Regions from separate parts of the Sphingobacterium thalpophilum genome, predicted to be linked through region 2. Evidence: riboswitches for the same ligand, from Rfam matches in the RefSeq annotation. Region 2 holds a riboswitch; each other region holds the start of a gene.

Region 1 (3,190 bases), 2.4 Mb from region 2:
GAACAGTAAACTCCAGGTTATAAAAAGTGAATCCATTCATTTTGTCTATCAACGGAGAGACTGGACCATTTACAGTTATGATCAACAGAATCGAATTACTGAAGAGATTTCGGGTAGAAATGATCAAAGAGAAAGTCGCGTCCGCTATCAGTATGATAGTCCGGAAACAAGTGACTACTCACTACGCCAAACCTTCGATCAAAGCAATCGACTGACAGCCGAAATCAAGCGATCATACCGAGCCAACGAAACGATTGATGAGTTTTATTATGAGGGTGTATTACAACAAAAATCTATTGTAAAAGACCTCGGAAACTGTACCTACGAAAGCTTGATCTATAACAAGGAGGGAAAGTTAACAGCAAAATACATACAGGTAAAGAAAACCAACTAAACGAACTGAAAAACTGCACCAAGCTCAGACTATAAGATTCGTGATTTTGATAAAAAAATATGCGACAAAACACGGCAAAAAACACATTTCTGCACTAATTTTGATAGCGATACATAAACGTCAAATTGAGAAAAAGAAAACTGATCAGTCAACACCATCCCATACTCTATTTTATTGCTGTATGGGCGAGAAGAGTGCGGCGCAAAGCCGTTTGGCTATTTGATAATAAGAAATACAGCACAGCTAAATCAGCTGAAAAACTTCCCTTTCGTATTAAAAAGCATCAGTCTGTCTTATTAAAAAAACTGGGCGAAAATAATATGCAATTGCAGATTAACAAAGTTACCAACCTAAAAATTGCAGCAGCACAGATTAATAGCATTCTGATCAGACCGAAGGAAACCTTTTCATTTTGTAAACTCGTGGGGCTCCCCACCGTAAAGAAAGGGTATCTGCCCGGCATGGAGTTATCCTTTGGTGAAGCAAGAGCGGGTATTGGCGGTGGAATCTGTCAAATATCCAACCTCATCCATTGGCTTGTTATCCATAGTCCACTCAACGTCAATGAACGTTATCACCACTCTTTTGACCCTTTTCCTGACGATGGCCGTGTTTTGCCATTCGGTAGTGGAGCTACCGTCTTTTATAATTATCGCGACTATCAATTCACCAACAACACGCCTTACACCTTTCAAATAAATCTCTGGTTCACAGACAAATGTTTAGAAGGTGAATTGAGGATCGATCAAGAACTGGATTTTGCGTACCATATCTTTGAAAAAGAACATCAATTTCTTAAAATAGACAATCAGTTCTTTCGTAAAAATGAGATTTGGCGCGAGAAGTTTTTAAAGTTTCAGGGTGGAAAAGTTTTAGAGACAGAACTCTTGACCAAAAATTTTGCCCGGGTTACCTATACCCCTGTTGAATATATTGAAATTAGTGCCGATCAAAATCCGGCCGATTAATTCAACAAGCTAATGATCGAAAAATGATGGATATGAAAAGTCCTCTTTTTTGTTTAAGTTTGGTCTGGCTTTGGGGGTATTCTGTATAGAATTGAGATAGTCCCTTTGAACCTGATTCGGTTTATACCGGCGTAGGGAAAAGCAAAAATCCACTGTACAGCATATTCCTTTACTGCACAGGCTATCGCTCTTCTTCCCTCCAAGGCCACACAGTACATCTTAGCATATGTAAAAAGAATGGAAGATTCAATTATCAATTTATTAGAACAGCTGAGGGTCGAAAAACCCCTTGTACACAACATCACAAACCTAGTCGTGATGAACAATACTGCCAACGCACTTTTAGCCTTAGGAGCGTCCCCTGTGATGGTACACAGTCCATTAGAAGTACGCGAGGTTGTCGATATTGCACAAGCTCTTGTCATTAATATCGGCACCTTGAGTGAAGATACTGCAGAAGCTATGCTTGTTGCTACCGAACATGCCAATACCATTGGACGGCCATGGGTACTTGATCCTGTTGGTGCTGGGATATCGGCATTCCGCAACGATTTATTATCCAATCTACTGGATCTCAAACCAACGGTTATTCGTGGAAATGCATCAGAAATCATGACGCTGTACAATTTCAACCAACCGAACACAAAAGGAGTCGACAGCACGACAGCAAGTAAAGATGCCCTCCGATTTGGCCAATTATTACAAGAGCAAACCGGCTCCATTATCTGTATTTCTGGAGAAGTAGACTATATTCTTTCACAGCAATACCGGGTTGAAGTTTTTAATGGCAACCCTTTAATGACACAGGTAACTGGACTTGGCTGTAGTGCTACTGCGCTTATTGGTGCATTTCTAGGTGTTACAGACCACTATTTTGAAGCAGCTGTTGCCGGTGTATCCATTTTGAGCTTAGCGGGAGAACTCGCTGCCCAAACAGCAGCTGGCCCGGGTACCCTGCAATTGAATCTCTACGATGAACTCTATCAGCTCAATGCAGAACGCCTCAAATCGAAGCTCAAGATCAAACGCTATGCGCATTAATCCGCTTTTTCCCTACCCGCTATATTTGGTCATTTCTGAGCGGGACTGCTATCCTCAACATTGGCTCAATGTTGCCGAAGAAGCTATTATTGGTGGAGTCGATCTTATACAATTGCGCGAAAAAGCTGACGATCCGGCCACATTTTTGGATAAAGCCATCCGTTTAAAAAAACTGACCGATCATTATGGTATTCCGCTCGTGATCAATGATGCCGTAGCAATCGCTGCCCAAATCGAGGCATGGGGAGTACATGTGGGTCAAAATGATTTGCAACCGCTCGCTATTCGCGAAAAATATGGTGATAAATTAACGATAGGCTGGTCCATAGAAGACATGCAACAACTGGAAAGTCAACAAATGTACGCCGTCGACCACCTTGGTGTAAGCCCCATTTTTTCTACGAAAACAAAAGTAGATACGGTTACTGAATGGGGAATTGCAGGTTTAAAACAACTTCGGAGTAGGACGGAAAAACCATTGATCGCAATCGGAAGGATGAATTTACAAACAGCAGAAGAAACCTGGAACGCCGGTGCAGACTCCATTGCAGTCGTTTCGACCATATGCCAAAGTCAAGATCCCAGAGCTGCCAGTGCACAACTAAAAGAACTATTAAAATGACAAAAGATAAAAAATACCGCGTCCCTACCGTACTCAGCATTGCAGGGTTCGATGGTAGCGGTGGTGCAGGTATACAAGCAGATACCAAAACCATATCTGCATTAGGTTGTTATGCCATGAATGTTTTAACTGCCTTACCCGTTCAGAACACACAAGGTGTAAGAA
Region 2 (3,190 bases):
AACACAATCCCAGGTTTTTTACCCACTTCAAGGGAGCCAAATTCATCCTCAATGTTCAACGCGATAGCACCATTGATTGTAGCCCATTGAATAGTCTGCAAGAAATCCAGATCCTCAAAGTGCGCATGCAATACCTTTAGCTCCTCCAAAATGGACAATGTATCGTTTGAAGCTAAACTGTCCGTTCCGATTACTAAACGCTGTCCGGCATTCATAAAATTCTGAACCTTTGGCAATGTTCCCTCAATATAAAGGTTGGCCTTTGGACAGAGACACCACATCACATCACGATCCATACGTTCTACGAAATCCAAATCTTTAAGAGAGGTATAGGTGTTATGAACCAACAATAATTTATTTGGATAAGGCAAATAAGGAAGATAAGACTGAATCGAATTTCTTGCCTGCGCCTTAATCGCATCAGCATTTTTTCCTATACTTTTATAAAAGTCCAAGAACTCACCCATTTTATAACGGAACAGTTTATTCTCCTCTTCACTTTCTTGATTGTGAATACTGATAATATTTGTTTCCGGAACCATCTTCTTGAATTTTTTAAAAAGGACCTTCGAACAAGAATAGGGAGCGTGCGGAGTAATGGATACATGCCCATTCCTAAACTCTTGGGTCAACGATTTAGCCTCCTTTAACTTAAAGTCAGCTTCTTCAGGTTCAATTCCGAGCACCTCCACAAATGTGTGATATAATATCTGTGAATCTTCCTTCAATTTTGAAGAATTATCAGTGTTGGCGTGATCTCCGACTGCGACAATACCATTTTCGTACATATCTCGATCGGCTTTGGCCATAGCGTCATCTATTTTTTTCATCGATGCCGACCGCGTTGTCATCACCTTACTGAGAAAGCTCGGAAGCCCCGTACCTTTAGGAACAATACCTTTCATATGCGACAATTCAATGTGGCAATGTGCATTGATAAAACCTGGAATTATCACTCCTTCATATCTCTCAACCTTCGTTTTATCTGAAGGTGTAAATGAAGTTGGGTCATAGATACCTTGAATTACCCCCTCCTCATCTACCGAAACAATACCGTCTTTTATTGGCATTGAAGTAATCGGCAGAATATAATTAGCGCTTAAATATTTTAACATTTTATCTCCTCACTATCAATTTAGTAACTAAAATTTTTTGACCTGTATGAATACATACCTTTAGTAGAAAAATTCATGCCAAGGTACCTAAAAAGAACAATAAATACCAAAAACAACAATTTGCACAAATTTTTAACCAAAAAGAAATAATACCGCAAATCCGCTCTTTTTCATTTGTCATAAATTACTTCTTTATACTTCATTTCAATTTTAAATTTATATATTCGCAGCATCGAATAGGGGTGCCTTGTTTTGTCAGGAACACAAATAAAGGCTGAGATTATACCCAACAGATTAAATTCTGTACACCTGATCCAGATAATGCTGGCGTAGGGAGAGGTTAGTTAAATAGTGCGGTCATAGTAACCCCTTGCTATGATTTGTTTAACTCAAACAAAATACATTACCATGATCAAATTTTTGATTTGTAGCTCCTTAGCTACTATTTCAAGCCAAATTGCCATTGCGCAACACAATCTGACAATTAAAGCTGTAGACAATACCAATCAGACCCCCTTACAGTATGTTTCCATATCCATAGATGGACAAGCATCCTTTGCTGGCCAATCGGACAAAAATGGGCTGATTAAACTATATCGTATCAATACAGGTAAGCACCAGATCCAGGTATCTTCTCTTGGATATAAAACATGGAGCCAAAATGTGGATGTTAAAGACAATTTGGAGCTTACGGTAGCGTTAGAACCTAGTACAATTCAAATGGAAGAGGTGCTTGTTCAATCTACCCGTGCCAAAAGAAATGCTCCTACAACCTTTAAAAACATCTCCAAAGAAGAAATAACGCGTAGCAACCTCGGCCAGGATATCCCATTCCTTTTAAATCAGACTCCATCCGTGCAGGTCAATTCCGATGCCGGTGCAGGCATAGGTTATACCGGAATGACAATCAGGGGATCGGATAATCAACGAATCAACGTAACATTAAATGGAATCCCTTTAAATGATGCGGAGAGTATGGGTTCATTTTTTGTAAACCTTCCCGACTTTGCCTCTTCTACTGAGAGCATCCAAGTTCAGCGTGGTATTGGGACTTCGACGAATGGTGCCGGATCATTTGGAGCCTCATTAAATATTCAGTCCAATACGTTAGTCGAAACCCCTTACGCAGAACTCAACAATTCATTTGGCTCCTACAATACCTGGAAAAATACAGTCAAGGTAGGTACCGGACTAATTAACGACAAATTTGCCTTCAATGCCAGATTATCTCGAATCAGTAGCGATGGTTATATCGAGAGAGGTAGTTCAGACTTACAGTCTTTCTATGTGGATGGAGGCTATTATGGCAAGAAACATATTTTAAAAGGAATTGTATTCTGGGGAAAAGAAAAGACATATCAAGCCTGGAATGGCGTTCCTGAACCATTGATTACTGGCGATCGATCGCGCATGGATGACTATGCAGATAATGCACTCGAAATCTCGGGCGCAGAGAAGGATCGTTTCATGAACGCTGGCCGGAATTATAATCTATATACGTATCAAAATCAAACAGATAATTATACGCAGAAACATCATCAACTTCATTATACCAATATCCTGAACGACAAATTGACACTCAATACAGCCCTACACTATACAAGAGGTTATGGTTACTATGAAGAAATGAGACCGGGAGATAAACTAAGTAAATACGGTTTGCCTAACGTCATCATTGGTAAAGATACCATACAAAAAACAGATCTCGTCCGTAGGAGATGGCTTGATAATTATTTTTATGGCGTGACCTATGCCCTAAATTACAGACCGAATGATCAGCTTGAAATTACTTGGGGTGGAGCTTATAATCAATACAAAGGAAAACATTATGGCCAGGTGATTTGGGCACAATATGCATCAACCGGTTTTCTTGACGACAAATATTACTTCGGGAAATCACAAAAAAATGATTTCAGTAATTTCTTAAAGGTCGATTACAAACTAGACAAGTGGATATTAATGGCCGATATTCAATATCGGAATGTAGATTACCACATGTATGGTGATGATGATAAGGTGAAAAATTATAATTATCATCCTAAGTTTAATTTCTTGAACCCTAAAGCTGGTGCAAC
Region 3 (3,190 bases), 1.6 Mb from region 2:
TCCTCCCTCCGATTCGCATAATCTTGCTGAAATTCATCGAGTACCCTAAACGCTTCTTTACTTTCAGTTTTCTCCCATTTGGATTGATTGCTTTTTAACACAAATAGTTTTTCGATTAAATCCAAAAAGCGCTTATACATTCCCGTAAAGTTGGCCAGTAAAGTCAATTCCGCAAAAGGCATAAAGGGATATTGATACAACAGCTCGCGACGTGTACTTTTTGCCGCATCAATCTCAAAAGACTGCCTGCTATCAACGAGAACGTCTTCCAGCGAAAAAGAATGCGAAGCTGTAGCTTCCAATCCAAATGTATCCCAGTCATAGTGAATCAGTACATGATCCCGATCGACAAAAAATGATTTTATCAGCGGTTCACCTTTTTCGTCCAAAACGGGTTTTCCCGCCTCCTGAATTGCGGCATTTAATGTGAAGTGCGTCAAATGTGGCGCTCCGGTAGCATATCTCCAGAAACCACGGAGTCGATAGTGGTCCCCTTCACGCGTAGCAGTACCAGATGCCTGTCCACTCCCCCCGAAACAAACCCGATCCGTTTCGAAAATTTGATTTCCTATAAGGGGATCAATAAAACCGACAAAGAGATTTGCTCCTGAACATAAAGTTACTGTCCAGGCTAATCCCCCATCCCAATAAGCCAGATCAGCCAATAAGCTGAGTCCTTCAGGTACACTTAACCCCAATCCACCTAATGCACGGGGAACCCAAATCTTAAACCACTTCCGACGGTAAATCAGATCCAGTTGTCCATCTGACAACGTTTTCTGCTGAATTCCTTTTGCCTGATTATCTTTCAGTATAGCGATATCTTCGCTATTGAATTGCATATCTTTCTTCACGTATTATTCTCCTCCAATTAAAATACCCACTAAATGCCATAACAAATAAAAATAACGTCAAGCCCGAATAAAGAAACAGCCCTTTATGGATCAGCAAAGGAATTGCCATCAGATTACTGATATTCAACAATATCCAATTTTCTATCTTCCGCTTTGCCAATAACCACATCCCTGCCCAAGCTGTACAGGAAACGGCAGAATCCCAAAGCGGTACATCAGAATCCGTTAAGTGTACCAATCCGAAATAAAACAACAGAAAACCGACAGCACATATGCCACCTACTATCCACCATTCTTTCGGCTCACAGTGTGTTATGGGCGTAGCTACATCACGACTATATTTCCAATAGATCCAGCCATAGATGCTCATGATCAAATAATAGAGATGTAGCAATATTTCGGCATATAGTTTCGCATGGAATAATACGTAAACAGAAATTAAGATACCAATAATCCCAAAAATGTAATTGATCGATTTATTTTGCCGGGAAAACCAAACTTGTAAAACACCAAAAGATACCCCCAACCATTCCGCAATGGTGGCCTGTTGAATCTGTTTTACAAAAGCTTCGAAAATTGTTTCAGAAGTCATCGCCTTGTTTATTATTTCGTGTCATTCATAATAAACCTATGGGAGAGAAACGGCTATTTTTTATTGAAATTAAATCCCTACGCCAGCATTACCTGGATCAGGTATATAAAAGCGATTGTACAAGGAGGTACAATCGCCTTTATTGGGTATAATCTCAGCCGAGAATGACCACGGTCATTCCAAGCACCCCATAAGTATATTTTCTGTCGAATTGATTATTCTATATCAATCAATTTCAACGCTTTGTGCGTACGCGTACGCGTTTCTTTACAAAGTTGCGCATCATCGTTCAATGATTTCCCGTGTGAAGGGATCATTTCACGTAGTTTTTTACGGTATTCATCTGATTTGGCACGTTCAGGGAAACATCTCTTCAACAAGCTGATCATAATAGCTACTGACGTCGAAGCTCCAGGAGAAGCTCCTAATAGCGCAGCAATAGAACCATCGGCACTAGAAACGACCTCTGTACCAAATTCTAAAATTCCACCTTTCTTTTCATCTTTCTTGATGACCTGAACACGTTGTCCTGCTTTCTCGATAACCCAATCCTCCAATTTAGCTGTAGGCATAAATTGTTTTAAAGACTCCAGTTTATCTTTTGGTGACTTCATGACTTCAGTAATAAGATACTTCGTCAACGGTAAGTTGTCAAGTCCGGCTGATAACATCGGACGGATATTGGACAATTTGATAGAAGCCGGTAAATCGAAGTAAGACCCCTGTTTTAAGAATTTAGTTGAGAAACCTGCATATGGTCCAAACAATAACGCTTGCTTGCCATCAATATAACGTGTATCTAAGTGCGGTACAGACATTGGAGGCGCACCGACAGAAGCTTTACCATACACCTTCGCATGGTGTGTATTAATGATCTCTTCATTCACACAACGCAGCCATTGGCCTCCCACCGGGAATCCGCCATAGCCTTTCGCTTCGGGTATTCCAGATTTTTCCAACAATAACAACGAGTGCCCACCGGCTCCAATAAATACAAATTTTGCCTTGATTTCTCGCTTTGTTCCTGTCTTTAAATCTTTGACTTCCACTTCCCAGCGACCGTCATCTTCACGTTCGATGTCAATTACTTCGTGGTTTAAGGAAATCGAAATATTTTCTTTATTTTCAAGATTAGCGATCAAATCACGTGTCAACGACCCAAAATTTACATCAGTGCCCAGATCCATTTTTGTCGCCGCGATTTTTTCGTCTGCCGCACGTCCTTCCATCATCAATGGAATCCACGATTTCAACAATGCTGTATCTTCGGTATATTCCATCCCTTTGAACAAGTTTTGGGTCGTTAGTGTTTCCCATCTTGTCTTTAGAAATTTAGCGTCTTTTTCACCAAAAACCGCACTCATGTGTGGAATACTACGGATAAAATTTTCAGGTTGGGCAATAATGCCTTTATCAACGAGGTAGGACCAAAATTGCTTAGAGACTTCAAATTGCTCGGCAATTTTCACTGCTTTATCAATCTTGACAGAACCATCTTTCTGTTCGGGGGTATAATTTAACTCGCATAAAGCAGAGTGACCCGTGCCAGCATTATTCCATGCGTCAGAACTTTCAGCAGCCACAACATCCAAACGCTCAAGAATTTCAATATTAACGTCTGGGCTTAATTCATTGATTAGAGTACCCAAAGTAGCACTCATAATACCGGCGCCGATCAGAACAACGTCAACTTCTTTATTTGATTTTTTGCTCATGTTTTTGTGATTGATGCAAATTTAATATA
Region 4 (3,190 bases), 2.8 Mb from region 2:
CTCCAATGGCTGATGTGATGTGGTCATAACCTGGAGCAATATCAGTTGTTAAGGGTCCTAAGGTATAAAATGGTGCTTCGTCACAACAAGCCAATTGCTTGTCCATATTCTCTTTGATCAATTGCATAGGAACATGGCCCGGACCTTCGATCATCACCTGAACATCGTGTTTCCAGGCGATCTTGGTGAGCTCGCCCAGTGTTTCTAGCTCCGCAAATTGAGCAGCATCGTTTGCATCTGCAATGGCTCCTGGACGGAGACCATCGCCAAGTGAAAAAGCAACATCATATCGCTTCATAATCTCACAGATCTCCTCAAAATGGGTATAGAGAAAGTTCTCTTTGTGGTGGAAAAGACACCATTTGGCCATGATAGACCCTCCTCTGGAGACAATTCCCGTTACTCGAGAAGCGGTGAGATGGATATAACGAAGCAGTACGCCGGCGTGTATGGTAAAGTACGAAACACCCTGTTCGGCCTGTTCAATCAAGGTATCTTTGAATATTTCCCAGGTAAGGTCCTCGGCCACCCCCTTCACTTTTTCGAGCGCCTGATAGATCGGTACTGTACCGATTGGAACGGGCGAGTTACGGATAATCCATTCGCGGGTTTCGTGAATATTTTTGCCAGTGGATAGGTCCATGATGGTATCGGCTCCCCAACGACAGGCCCATACTGCTTTCTCAACTTCTTCCTCTATACTTGAGCTTACAGCACTATTGCCAATATTGGCATTAATTTTAACAAGAAAGTTGCGCCCGATAATCATGGGTTCACTTTCAGGGTGATTGATATTATTGGGGATGATTGCTCTTCCGGCAGCGATTTCCTCACGGACAAATTCTGGTGTAATTGCTTTATCATGTGTTCTGGCACCAAAATTCTGTCCTTTATGCTGATGATCCATTCCGGGGGTACTGGTCGTGAGCTGCTCGATACGTTGGTTTTCACGGATAGCAACGTACTCCATTTCTGGGGTAATGATGCCTTGCTTAGCATAATGTAATTGGGTAACATTACTACCTGGAGAGGCTACTTTCGGTTTATGGCTATACGCGAATCGGAGTTCATCCAACGTTGAATCAGAAAGGCGTTTTTGTCCATATTCAGAGCTGATGCCAGGCAGCTGTATGACATCCTGACGATCTAAGATCCACTGTTCGCGAAGGCGCGGGAGGCCTTTTCGGATATCGATATGGATGGTGTCATCGGTATATGGTCCAGAAGTATCATAGACTGTTACCGGGGGATTAATTTCTACTTCTCCATTCGTTAATTTGGTTGGACTCAAGGAGATTTGACGCATAGCGACTTGAATAGGAAATAGTTTTCCGGATACAAAAATTTTCTTTGCATTTGGAAAGGGCGATTGCGTAATTTTTTCAGCTGTCATTTTTTTCTTATTGGGGTGAATTACTCGGTTCGATTGATTTTTGGGGAATAGCTATCCGCCCTGGGACGCGGTGATTAAAATAATCTGATCGTGCGGTTTTAGTGGTGTCGTAGCCCAGTCCTTTTTGGGTATGACTTTGTTGTTAATAGCTACAGCCACGCCCTGAGTTTGGCCGGATAATTCCAAAAGCAACAAGCCTTCCAATGAAGTAAGCGAGGGGTCGAAAAATCGAATCTGATGGTTTATTGTAAGTTCCATTCCTTAATTTTTTTGGTAAAACTTTAGGAATGGCTACACAAAGGCACAGCAATGCACCTTGTAGACAGCTCACTTTTCCCTACGCCAGTATGATCCGGATCAGGTTCTAAGGGTAAAATCTCAGCCTGCACGAGCAGACACCCCTAAAGTTGTGACTAAGATAAGGTTATTTTTATGAAAGTTGCAAGAATTTTATTTTGCAGACTTGGGTTTATTGTACAGGAAAGTACAGGTCAGTATGTGGGAAATATTTGATATATTAGTTTTTTGAATCAGCTAAAACAATTTAACAACCACCAAGAATAGTATCTTTTAATGCGTAGGATTTTATTGACAACATTGTTGTGTATCGCTAGCAACACTTATGCCCAACCTAAAAACAACTGCAGCGCCGTGCAGTTGACATGCGAACATTTGGTCAATCCATTGGGTATTGATGCAATTCACCCAAGACTTAGCTGGCGACTTGAGGACCAACGTAAAGGTGCGGTACAACAGGCTTATCAGATCTTTTTAGGGCAAGATTCGCTGGCACTGCTGCGAGAGACCAAAGATAACTGGGATAGTGGCAAACAGTTCAGCTCGGCTATGTTAGTGTCCTATAATGGCGCACAGTTAAAGCCACAGACCAAGTACTTCTGGAAGGTTAAAGTATGGGATAAGGATGGTGTATCAACACGTTCAGAAATAGCATCGTTCGAAACGGGCATGATGGGAATGGACCTTTGGAAAGGAAAATGGATCAGCGACAATAAGGATATTCATGCGCGAGAAACGCCTTATTTTAGAACAGAATTTAAGGCAAATAAGCAGATAAAATCTGCCCGCGCATATATTGCCGCAGCAGGATTATATGAACTTTCCATTAATGGCCAGCGCGTTGGCGACCATCGTCTGGATCCAATGTATACTCGATTTGACCGACGGACATTGTATGTCGTGACGGACGTAACCCAGCAGCTTCAAAAAGGAGAGAACGCCATTGGCGTTGTTTTGGGGAATGGCTGGTATAATCATCAACCACTGGCCGTTTGGAATTTTGATAAAGCACCATGGCGGGCCCGGCCAACATTCTGTTTAGAACTGAAAATCGTTTATACAGATGGAACGACGGAAACCATTGTTTCGGATAAGCAGTGGAAGACAGCGTCAGGACCAATCACCTATAATAATATTTACACTGGTGAGCATTACGATGCAAGACTGGAAATACCCAACTGGGATAAACCAAAATACGATGATTCGGCCTGGCAGGCTGTTCAGTATAGAAATGCGCCATCTGCACATATCGTTTCCCAACAGATGGTACCGATTCGGCTCGTGAAGTCCTATAAGCCGAAATCAGTGACAAAGATAGACCAACGTACCTATGTGTTTGATATGGGCCAGAATATGGCCGGGATTACAAAAATTAAGGTGAAAGGAGCTGCGGGTACTATGCTGCGTATCAAGCATGGTGAGCGGTTGTTGGCGGATGGGCATCTTGATCAGTCCAATATTGATGTTTATTATCGGGGCGATAAGGAAAAGGAGCCCTTT

What was found. A riboswitch is a leader RNA that binds a small molecule or an ion and turns the genes downstream of it on or off. The one in region 2 is predicted to bind thiamine pyrophosphate.
Region 1: it holds a riboswitch for thiamine pyrophosphate, as region 2 does, so the genes downstream of both, thiM (hydroxyethylthiazole kinase) here and AACH28_RS13795 (TonB-dependent receptor domain-containing protein) in region 2, are expected to answer to the same signal.
Region 3: it holds a riboswitch for thiamine pyrophosphate, as region 2 does, so the genes downstream of both, pnuC (nicotinamide riboside transporter PnuC) here and AACH28_RS13795 (TonB-dependent receptor domain-containing protein) in region 2, are expected to answer to the same signal.
Region 4: it holds a riboswitch for thiamine pyrophosphate, as region 2 does, so the genes downstream of both, thiS (sulfur carrier protein ThiS) here and AACH28_RS13795 (TonB-dependent receptor domain-containing protein) in region 2, are expected to answer to the same signal.

The regions. Positions count from the first base shown of each region.
Region 1 is NZ_CP151087.1:5,474,100-5,477,289, reverse strand. Features, by position in the region: gene AACH28_RS24145 (hypothetical protein) at 1-394, shown strand, start outside; gene AACH28_RS24140 (VanW family protein) at 520-1,362, shown strand; TPP riboswitch at 1,425-1,517, shown strand; gene thiM (hydroxyethylthiazole kinase) at 1,600-2,403, shown strand; gene thiE (thiamine phosphate synthase) at 2,393-3,025, shown strand; gene thiD (bifunctional hydroxymethylpyrimidine kinase/phosphomethylpyrimidine kinase) at 3,022-3,190, shown strand, end outside.
Region 2 is NZ_CP151087.1:3,110,406-3,113,595, forward strand. Features, by position in the region: gene AACH28_RS13790 (amidohydrolase family protein) at 1-1,115, opposite strand, end outside; TPP riboswitch at 1,344-1,469, shown strand; gene AACH28_RS13795 (TonB-dependent receptor domain-containing protein) at 1,524-3,190, shown strand, end outside.
Region 3 is NZ_CP151087.1:1,530,385-1,533,574, forward strand. Features, by position in the region: gene AACH28_RS07040 (acyl-CoA dehydrogenase) at 1-842, opposite strand, end outside; gene pnuC (nicotinamide riboside transporter PnuC) at 829-1,446, opposite strand; TPP riboswitch at 1,503-1,647, opposite strand; gene AACH28_RS07050 (malate:quinone oxidoreductase) at 1,662-3,161, opposite strand.
Region 4 is NZ_CP151087.1:125,106-128,295, forward strand. Features, by position in the region: gene thiC (phosphomethylpyrimidine synthase ThiC) at 1-1,393, opposite strand, end outside; gene thiS (sulfur carrier protein ThiS) at 1,445-1,651, opposite strand; TPP riboswitch at 1,711-1,806, opposite strand; gene AACH28_RS00525 (family 78 glycoside hydrolase catalytic domain) at 1,967-3,190, shown strand, end outside.